3 linked regions of the Azoarcus sp. CIB genome follow. The protein of the gene in region 3 interacts with the protein of the main gene of each other region in a pairwise test. Links are inferred from orthologs where the notes say so. Each region holds a gene or a part of one and is shown on either strand. Other genes may lie near its edges.

Region 1 (3,287 bases), 500 kb from region 3 along the record:
CGGCTCGCGCTCCGCTTGCCCGGCGGCATCCACCGGAACGCCGAGTTGCAGTTCCGGAAACAGTGCGGGCGCGCCGGGGCGCCTGCCCTTGGGATCGGCCGGGCCCGTCATGTACGGAAAGGCTGCGCGTGAAGCCAAAAACGGCTCGCGCTGGGCCGTTCAGGGACGCGGCGGGGAAGCGTCGTGCCGCCCATCGTGCCTCAGCTCAGCTTGCCGTGGCAGTGCTTGTACTTCTTCCCCGAACCGCAGGGGCAGGGGTCGTTGCGCCCGACCTTGGGGGCCTGCGCAACGGCAACGCCGCCTTCCTGCTCCTGCGACGCGGAGCCGAGCGCCTCGTCGTAGTCCGCGTGGTGATACTGCACGTTGTCCAGCTCGGGCGGACGCTCGGCCTCCTCCAGCTGCGACTCTGTGCGGACCTGGACGGTCATCAGCAGCTTGGACACTTCACTGCGCACGGACTCGAGCAGCGCTTCGAAAAGCTCGAAGGCCTCGCGCTTGTATTCCTGCTTCGGGTTCTTCTGGGCGTAGCCGCGCAGGTGGATGCCCTGCCGCAGATGGTCCAGCGCTGCCAGGTGCTCGCGCCAGTGCGTGTCGAGGCTCTGCAGCATCACGTCGCGCTCGAACTTGTGCCACGCCCCCGCGTCGACCTGAGCGATCTTCGCTGCATAGGCCTCGTCGGCGGCGGCAAGGATGCGCTTGAGAATGGTCTCGTCGTCCACATTCGACTCGACCTTCAGCCACTCGCTGACCGGAAGGCGGAGCTGGAATTCCGCCGCGAGGGCCTGCTCCAGTGCGGGGATGTCCCACTGCTCCTCGACGCTGTCGACCGGCACGTAGAGGCGGAAGGCGTCGTGCAGCACTCCCTGGCGCATCGCATGGATCGTGTCGGAGATCTCCTCGCTTTCGAGCAGTTCGTTGCGCTGCTGGTAGATCACCTTGCGCTGGTCGTTAGCGACGTCGTCATACTCGAGCAGCTGCTTGCGGATGTCGAAGTTGCGCTGCTCGACCTTGCGTTGCGCGGACTCAAGCGAGCGGGTGACCATCGCGTGCTCGATCGCCTCGCCCTCGGGCATTTTCAGGCGCACCATGATCGCGTTCAGGCGCTCGCCGGCGAAGATCTTCATCAGCGGATCTTCGAGCGAGAGGTAAAAGCGCGAGCTGCCCGGATCGCCCTGGCGGCCGGCACGGCCGCGCAGCTGGTTGTCGATGCGGCGCGACTCGTGGCGTTCGGTGCCGACGATGTGCAGGCCGCCCGCCGCGAGCACCTGCTCGTGGACTTTCAGCCACTCCTCGCGCATTCCGGCGATGCGTGCGTCCTTCTGCTCCTGGGTCAGCGCTTCGTCGTCGCGGATCGCCGCGATCTCGCGCTCGATGCTGCCGCCGAGCACGATGTCGGTGCCGCGACCGGCCATGTTCGTCGCGATCGTGATGACGCCCGGGCGCCCCGCCTGCGCGACGATCTCGGCTTCGTGTTCGTGCTGCTTGGCGTTGAGCAACTGATGGGGCAGCTTCTCGCGCTGCAGCAGCGCGGACAGGAATTCGTTGATCTCGATCGAAGTCGTGCCGACCAGCACCGGCTGGCCGCGACCGACGCATTCGCGGATGTCGCTGATCACCGCATCCCACTTCTCCTTCGCGGTGCGGAAAACCTTGTCGTTGTCGTCGCGGCGCTGCATCGGCCGGTTGGTCGGGACCACAACCGTTTCGAGACCGTAGATCTGATGGAACTCGTAGGCCTCGGTGTCGGCCGTGCCGGTCATGCCGGCAAGTTTGCCGTACATGCGGAAGTAGTTCTGGAAGGTGATCGATGCGAGCGTCTGGTTCTCGGCCTGGATGCGCACGCCTTCCTTGGCCTCGACGGCCTGGTGCAAGCCCTCGGACCAGCGGCGGCCGGCCATCAGGCGGCCGGTGAATTCATCGACGATCACCACCTCGTTGTTCTGCACGACGTAGTGCTGGTCCTTGAAGTACAGCGCGTACGCGCGCAGGGCCGCGTAAAGATGGTGCACCAGCAGGATGTTGCCCGGGTCGTACAGGCTCGTTCCCTCGGCCAGCAGGCCCATGCGGGTGAGGATCTGCTCGGCGTTCTCGTGCCCCTGCTCGGTGAGGAGCACTTGGCGCGCCTTGAGGTCCAGCGTGTAGTCGCCGGGCTTGGTGACCTCCTCGCCCTCGCCTTCCTGCTGCGTGAGCGCCGGGGCGACCTGATTGAGCTTGAGGTACAGCTCGGTGTGGTCCTCGGCCTGGCCGGAGATGATCAGCGGCGTACGCGCCTCGTCGATCAGGATCGAATCGACCTCGTCGACGATCGCGAAGTTGAGGCTGCGCTGCACGCGCTCGCTGGTGGAATACACCATGTTGTCGCGCAGGTAGTCGAAGCCGAACTCGTTGTTCGTGCCATAGGTGATGTCGGCGGCGTAGGCAGCCTGCTTTTCCTCGTGCCCCATGCGCGACAGGTTGCAGCCCGTCGTCAGCCCGAGAAAGCCGTAGATGCGCCCCATCCAGTCGGCGTCGCGGCTCGCGAGGTAGTCGTTGACGGTGACGACATGCACCCCCTTGCCGGCGAGCGCGTTGAGGTAGGCCGGCAGCGTCGCGACGAGGGTCTTGCCTTCGCCGGTGCGCATTTCGGAGATCTTGCCGTTGTGCTGCACCATGCCACCGATCAGCTGCACGTCGAAATGGCGCATGCCGTGGACACGCTTGGCCGCTTCGCGCACGACCGCAAAGGCTTCCGGCAGCAGGCTGTCGAGGTCTTCGCCATTGGCGACGCGCTGCCTGAATTCGTCCGTTTTGGCCCGCAGGGCCTCGTCCGTCAGGGCCGAAATCGTCGGCTCCAGGGCATTGATGGTGCGTACCGTCTGGGAATACTGGCGGATGAGGCGGTCGTTGCGACTACCGAAAATTTTCTTGAGCAGGCCGGAAATCATGTGGGTATCTGGTGGGACCGATTCGGCAAAGCGGGAAGTTTAGCATGCCGACCGCAAGGCCCCGCAGCGGATGCGGCGGCGGGAACGGGGCGCGGCCAGGAAGGTCTGCGCTTGCGGTAGCGGACTCCCCGACCTACCATCTGGGAGCAATCCGACTTCGGCCCCCTCATGACCCAGCTCATCCAGCGCTTCCTGGGCACCGGCGACGCTCTCGCACGCCTGAAGGACCACGCAGCGCGCCTGATGCGCCTGCAGAACCTGCTCCAGCAGCACCTTCCGCCCGCGCTCGCGTCGGCCTGTTCGGTCGCCAACCTGAAGGGCGACACGCTGGTGCTGCTCGCCAACGGCGGCGCCGCCGCCGCA
Region 2 (2,834 bases), 1.6 Mb from region 3 along the record:
GACGAACGCAGAAATGCAAACGCCGCGATCGTATGGATCGCGGCGTTCAACAGAAATATCAGCCTCGACGGGCGAAGCCGGATTTCAAGCGGGTAGCGCACGGGCTACCGTACCGGTGACTCAGACGCGGCGGAACGCGATGGTTCCGTTGGTGCCGCCAAAGCCGAACGAGTTCGACAGCGCGGCGCGGATCTCCATCGGGCGTGCCTTGTTCGCGACATAGTCGAGATCGCAGCCTTCGTCCTGCTCGAAGATGTTGATCGTCGGCGGAGCAATCTGGTGATGGATCGCCAACGTTGTGAACACCGCCTCCACGCCCCCGGCTGCGCCCAGCAGGTGACCGGTCATCGACTTGGTCGAATTCACCGCGATCGACTTGGCGCGGTCACCAAAGCAACGCTTGACTGCCGTCGTTTCGGCCAGATCGCCGAGCGGCGTCGACGTACCGTGCGCGTTGATATAGTCGACCTCGTCGAGTGCCATGCCGGCATCGCGCATCGCATTCGTCATGCAGCGCGCTGCACCGTTGCCGTCCTCGCACGGGGCGGTCATGTGGTAGGCGTCGGCGCTCATGCCGAAGCCGGCGACTTCGGCATAGATCTTCGCGCCACGCGCCTTCGCATGCTCATACTCTTCGAGCACGAGTACGCCGGCCCCCTCACCAAGCACGAAGCCGTCGCGCCCCTTGTCCCACGGACGGCTCGCCGTCTGCGGGTCGTCGTTGCGCGTGGAAAGCGCACGGGCCGAGGCGAAACCACCGACGGCCAGCGGCGTCACGGTTGACTCGGCGCCACCGGCGATCATCACGTCGGCGTCGCCGTACTGGATGAGACGCGCGGCTTCGCCGATGCAGTGCGTGGCTGTCGTGCAGGCAGTAACCATCGCCAGGCAAGGCCCCTTCAGGCCGAACATGATCGACAGGTTGCCCGCGATCATGTTGATGATCGTTCCGGGGATGAAGAACGGGGAAATCTTGCGTGCCCCCCCCTTCAGGTAATCGTCGTGGGTGGATTCGATCATCGGCAGGCCGCCGATGCCCGAGCCCAGATTCACGCCGATACGCTCGGCGTTCTCGGCGGTAACCTGCAGGCCGGCATCCTTGAACGCCTGGATGCCGGCGGCCATGCCGTAATGGATGAACACATCCATACGGCGGGCCTCCTTCGGCGAAAGATATGCGTCGATGTCGAACCCCTTCACCTCACCGGCGATCTTCACCGGGAAGTTCGTGGTATCGAAACGCGTGATTTCGCCGATACCGGAGCGGCCGTTGACAATGTTGTCCCAGGCCTCCGGAACGGTATTGCCGACCGGGGAAATGATGCCCAGACCGGTAATGACGACTCTGCGACGGGTCAATGTTCGCTCCGGTAATCAGTCTTACTTCTTCAGGTGGGCGTTGACGTAGTCAATCGCCTGCTGAACCGTGGTGATCTTCTCAGCTTCCTCGTCCGGGATTTCGCACTCGAACTCTTCCTCGAGGGCCATGACCAGTTCCACGGTATCCAGCGAATCCGCGCCCAGATCGTCGACGAACGAGGACTCGATCTTGATTTCCGACTCGTTCACACCAAGTTGTTCGGCGACAATTTTCTTGACGCGCTGCTCGATGTTCTCCATGAACTAACTCCTTCCCAGAATGATCCAGATATGTAAGAAAAAAAGCCGGCGTATTCTACCAAAAAGGATGAGAACCGCTATCGCCGCCGGTGATTACGACATGTACATGCCGCCATTCACGTGCAAGGTCGTGCCCGTCACGTAGGCGGCTGCGGGCGATGCCAGGAAGGCCACCGCCCCAGCGATTTCTTCAGGACGTCCCAGCCGGCCGAGGGCGATGTTGCCCAGCAGCGCGTCGCGGGCCGTTTCGGGCAGCGCACGGGTCATGTCGGTGTCGATGAAGCCAGGAGCCACGCAATTGACGGTGATATTGCGGCTACCCAGCTCACGCGCCAGCGCACGACTCATGCCGGCCACGCCGGCCTTTGCCGCCGCGTAGTTCGCCTGCCCGGGGTTGCCGGCGCTGCCGACAACGGACGTAATGTTGATGATGCGGCCGCCGCGGGCCTTCATCATGCCACGCATGACGAGACGCGACATGCGGAACACCGCTTTCAAGTTAGTGTCGATGACGGCATCCCACTCGTCGTCCTTCATGCGCATCGCGAGGTTGTCGCGCGTGATGCCGGCATTGTTCACGAGGATGCCGACGGCACCGAAGCGCTTCTCGATGTCGCCAATGGCCGCTTCGCACGCAGCCGCGTCGGTGACGTTGAGCGCCATCCCGCACCCCTTGATGCCGGCTTCCTGCAGACCATTTTCAATATCGGCGGCACCGGCTTCCGAAGTTGCCGTACCGACGACAGTCGCACCCAGACGGCCCAGTTCGAGCGCCACGGCGCGTCCGATCCCGCGGGACGCACCGGTCACAAGGGCCACCTGCCCCTCGAGCGAAAAACTCATTGAAATCACCTCAAGGCCGCAATGGATTGTTCGAGACTCGCAGCGTCGTGAATCGAGCCGCCCTGCACGTCGCCCGCGATCCGCTTCGTCATACCCGCAAGGACCTTGCCCGGACCACACTCGATGACGTGTCCCATGCCGCGGCGCGCCATCTCCTGCACCAGCTCGATCCAGCGCACCGGCGAGAAGGCCTGGCGCACGAGCGCGTCACGGATCCTGGCCGGATCGTCATACACGGCAACGTCCACGTTGTTGATCACCGCAATCTCGGGTTTGCCGATCGTTACCGACGCGAGTCGCTCGGCGAGTCGCTCCGCCGCCGGCTTCATCAGCGCGCAGTGGAACGGGGCGCTCACCGGCAGCAGCATCGC
Region 3 (2,738 bases):
CGCGCGCCTCCCAGGACGGCGGCGACTCCTCGAAGGTGATCGCGTAATCCACCGCCAGGTTCTCGAAACGCTCCTGCTCGCCGGTGTGCTGCAGCATCTCCAGCATCAGCAGCCAGATGTCCCGCCCGCTGGGCTCGCCGGTGCGCACCTGTCCGGCCAGCATCTCCGCGAGTTGGCCGCAGTTCAGCAGCGACACCTTCACGCGCTCCGCCGCGAGTTCGCGCAACACGTTGCGAAACAGCGTGCATCCGTTTTCATCGACCGAGCGCAGACGCCCCAGATCGATGCGGATCGCGCCGCTCTTCTTGCCGATGATGGCGATCTGCTGGAACTGCGCCGCGGCCTGACCGGAAAGGCTGCCCGACATGTTCACCATCGGCGCCACGTTCGAACGCGGATTTTCCTGCGCACTCGACAAATCCGTCCACGGCGGCGGCGACCGCTCGAAGCGCGTCGCGTAGTCCAGCACCCGCGCCTCGAAACGCTGGCGCTGCCCGGTCAGCCGGTACAGGTCGAGCAGCATCATCCACAGGCCCTCGCCCGTATGGCTGCCCTGCCCGTCCAGCACCGCATTGAGCGCCGCCTCCGCCTCCACCGTGTTTCCGTTCGCGTACAGCACGGCGGCTTCCTCATAGGCAGCACCGATGCCCGCACCCATCTCCTGCACTTCGACCTGGCCGGCGCAATGCGCCAGGGCGTGCGTCGGGTCGCCGACCGAAAAATCCAGCTTGGACAGCTCAGGCGGCTCCGCTGGCGGCGTCGCCGACGAAGGCGCGGTACCTGACGGCGGCGTACCGGGAGCGGGCTTCTTGCCGAAGAATGGAAGAACCACGTTACGACCTGTGCAAACGGAAATGGACTTGTCGGGGATGTGGAAGGATAGCATTTCGGAACCGGCTCTTGCGCCCCTTGCTGCACCGCAGCCGAACGCAGGGCCGACCTCACCTTACCTTTTGCAAAACAGTCCGGGCGCCGCGGATGTTAAATAAGGCGCACCGTCGGCTAGAATGTTGCGATGCACACACCTCGCCCGTCGTCGATCTCCGGCGAAAACTGCGTATTTTCGCTGCCGGTCCGAGTGTATTACGAGGATACCGACGCCGCCGGAGTCATCTACTACGCCAACTACCTGCGCTACTGCGAACGCGCGCGCACCGAATGGCTGCGCGCAGCGGGCTTCGAACAACAGAAGCTGCTGACCGAGCAGCGCATCGGCTTCGTCGTCCGGTCCGTCGCCGGCGATTATCTGTCACCCGGAATGCTCGATGATGCGTTACATGTCACGACGGGGGTCGAAACGCTCCGCGGCGCGAGCCTGGTGTTCGTGCAGAAGGTAATGCGCGGCGAAGAAGTCCTGTTCCGCGGCCGCTTCGTCATCGCCTGCGTCGACCTCGACAGGAAACGCCCAACCCCGCTCCCCGCAGACATGCGCACAAAACTGGAAAAACTCGTACAAGCATGACCGCCACTCACGATCTCTCGATCATCAGCCTCATCGGCCAGGCCAGTGTCCTGGTCCAGCTCGTCATGGCCCTGCTCGCAGGCCTGTCGCTCCTGTCCTGGTACTGGATCTTCCGCAAATCCTTCCAGATCCGCGCCGCCCGCAACAAGACCAACGGCTTCGAGCGCGACTTCTGGAGCGGCGGCGACCTCAACTCGATGTTCCAGTCGGCCGCCGCCGCGCGTCATGAAACCGGCGGCATGGAGCGCATCTTCGAGTCCGGCTACCGCGAATTCACCAAGCTACGCAGCAAGAGCCACGATCACGCGGCGGTCATCGACGGCGCGCGGCGCGCGATGCGCGCCACCTACCAGCGCGAGGTCGACGATCTCGAAGCGCACCTCGCCTTCCTCGCCTCGGTCGGCTCGGTGTCCCCGTACATCGGCCTCTTCGGCACCGTGTGGGGCATCATGAACGCCTTCCGCGGCCTGTCCAACGTCAGCTCCGCAACCCTCGCGAACGTCGCCCCGGGCATCGCCGAGGCGCTGGTCGCCACCGCGATCGGCCTCTTCGCCGCGATCCCAGCGGTGGTCGCCTACAACCGCTTCGCGCACGACATCGACCGCATCAGCATCCGCTTCGAGAGCTTCATGGAAGAGTTCTCGAACATCCTGCAGCGCCAATTGCGCTGAGCGGGAGGAAACACCGATGCGCCAGCGCCGCCTGATGAACCAGATCAACGTCGTGCCTTACATCGACGTGATGCTGGTGCTGCTCGTGATCTTCATGGTCACCGCGCCGATGATCCAGACCGGCAGCGTCGATCTCCCCACCGTGGGCGGAGTGCCGCAACCGCCGGCCGAAGCGATGGTGGTGTCCGTGAAGAAGGACGGCTCGCTGACCTTCAAGGTCACGAGCAACTCGACCGAGCAGAAGATGAGCAACACCGAATTGCTGCGCGAACTGCACAACGCGCTGCAGCGCAATCCGCAGCAACCGATCCTGGTCGCCGCAGACAAGCAGGTGTCGTACGAACGAGTGATGGACACGCTGGACAGCATCCGCAAGGCCGGCTTCCAGAAGGTCGGCCTCCAGACGAGCACCAGCAGCACCCGATGAAAGACACGCACCTTGACCTGCAGCGCGACCAGCCCGGCAAATGGGCCTCGCTGGCGCTGACGGTCGCCGTTCACCTGGGCCTCGTTGCGTTCCTGATCTTCGGCATCCGCTGGCAGAGCAGTCCGCCCGCGGCGCTCGAAGTCGAACTCGTCGCCCCGCCCGCGGCCCAACCGACATT

What was found.
Region 1: the proteins of ybgC (region 3) and secA interact in binary tests that used the Escherichia coli proteins (3 or more experiments, as listed by UniProt). The link is inferred for Azoarcus sp. CIB from one-to-one orthologs.
Region 2: the proteins of ybgC (region 3) and acpP interact in binary tests that used the Escherichia coli proteins (3 or more experiments, as listed by UniProt). The link is inferred for Azoarcus sp. CIB from one-to-one orthologs.

The regions. Positions count from the first base shown.
Region 1 is NZ_CP011072.1:4,223,092-4,226,378, forward strand. It holds secA (preprotein translocase subunit SecA), read right to left. Parts: upstream 2,925-3,287; coding sequence 201-2,924; downstream 1-200. Other genes in the region: AzCIB_RS18875 (HDOD domain-containing protein), read right to left, coding at 1-111; AzCIB_RS18885 (DciA family protein), read left to right, coding at 3,093-3,287. UniProt on the Escherichia coli protein: Required for protein export, interacts with the SecYEG preprotein conducting channel.
Region 2 is NZ_CP011072.1:3,136,605-3,139,438, forward strand. It holds acpP (acyl carrier protein), read right to left. Parts: upstream 1,621-2,834; coding sequence 1,381-1,620; downstream 1-1,380. Other genes in the region: AzCIB_RS13865 (protein YgfX), read right to left, coding at 1-101; fabF (beta-ketoacyl-ACP synthase II), read right to left, coding at 121-1,359; fabG (3-oxoacyl-ACP reductase FabG), read right to left, coding at 1,714-2,463; fabD (ACP S-malonyltransferase), read right to left, coding at 2,469-2,834. UniProt on the Escherichia coli protein: Carrier of the growing fatty acid chain in fatty acid biosynthesis.
Region 3 is NZ_CP011072.1:4,722,339-4,725,076, forward strand. It holds ybgC (tol-pal system-associated acyl-CoA thioesterase), read left to right. Parts: upstream 1-1,015; coding sequence 1,016-1,462; downstream 1,463-2,738. Other genes in the region: AzCIB_RS21160 (STAS domain-containing protein), read right to left, coding at 1-832; tolQ (protein TolQ), read left to right, coding at 1,459-2,133; tolR (protein TolR), read left to right, coding at 2,150-2,560; AzCIB_RS21180 (energy transducer TonB), read left to right, coding at 2,557-2,738.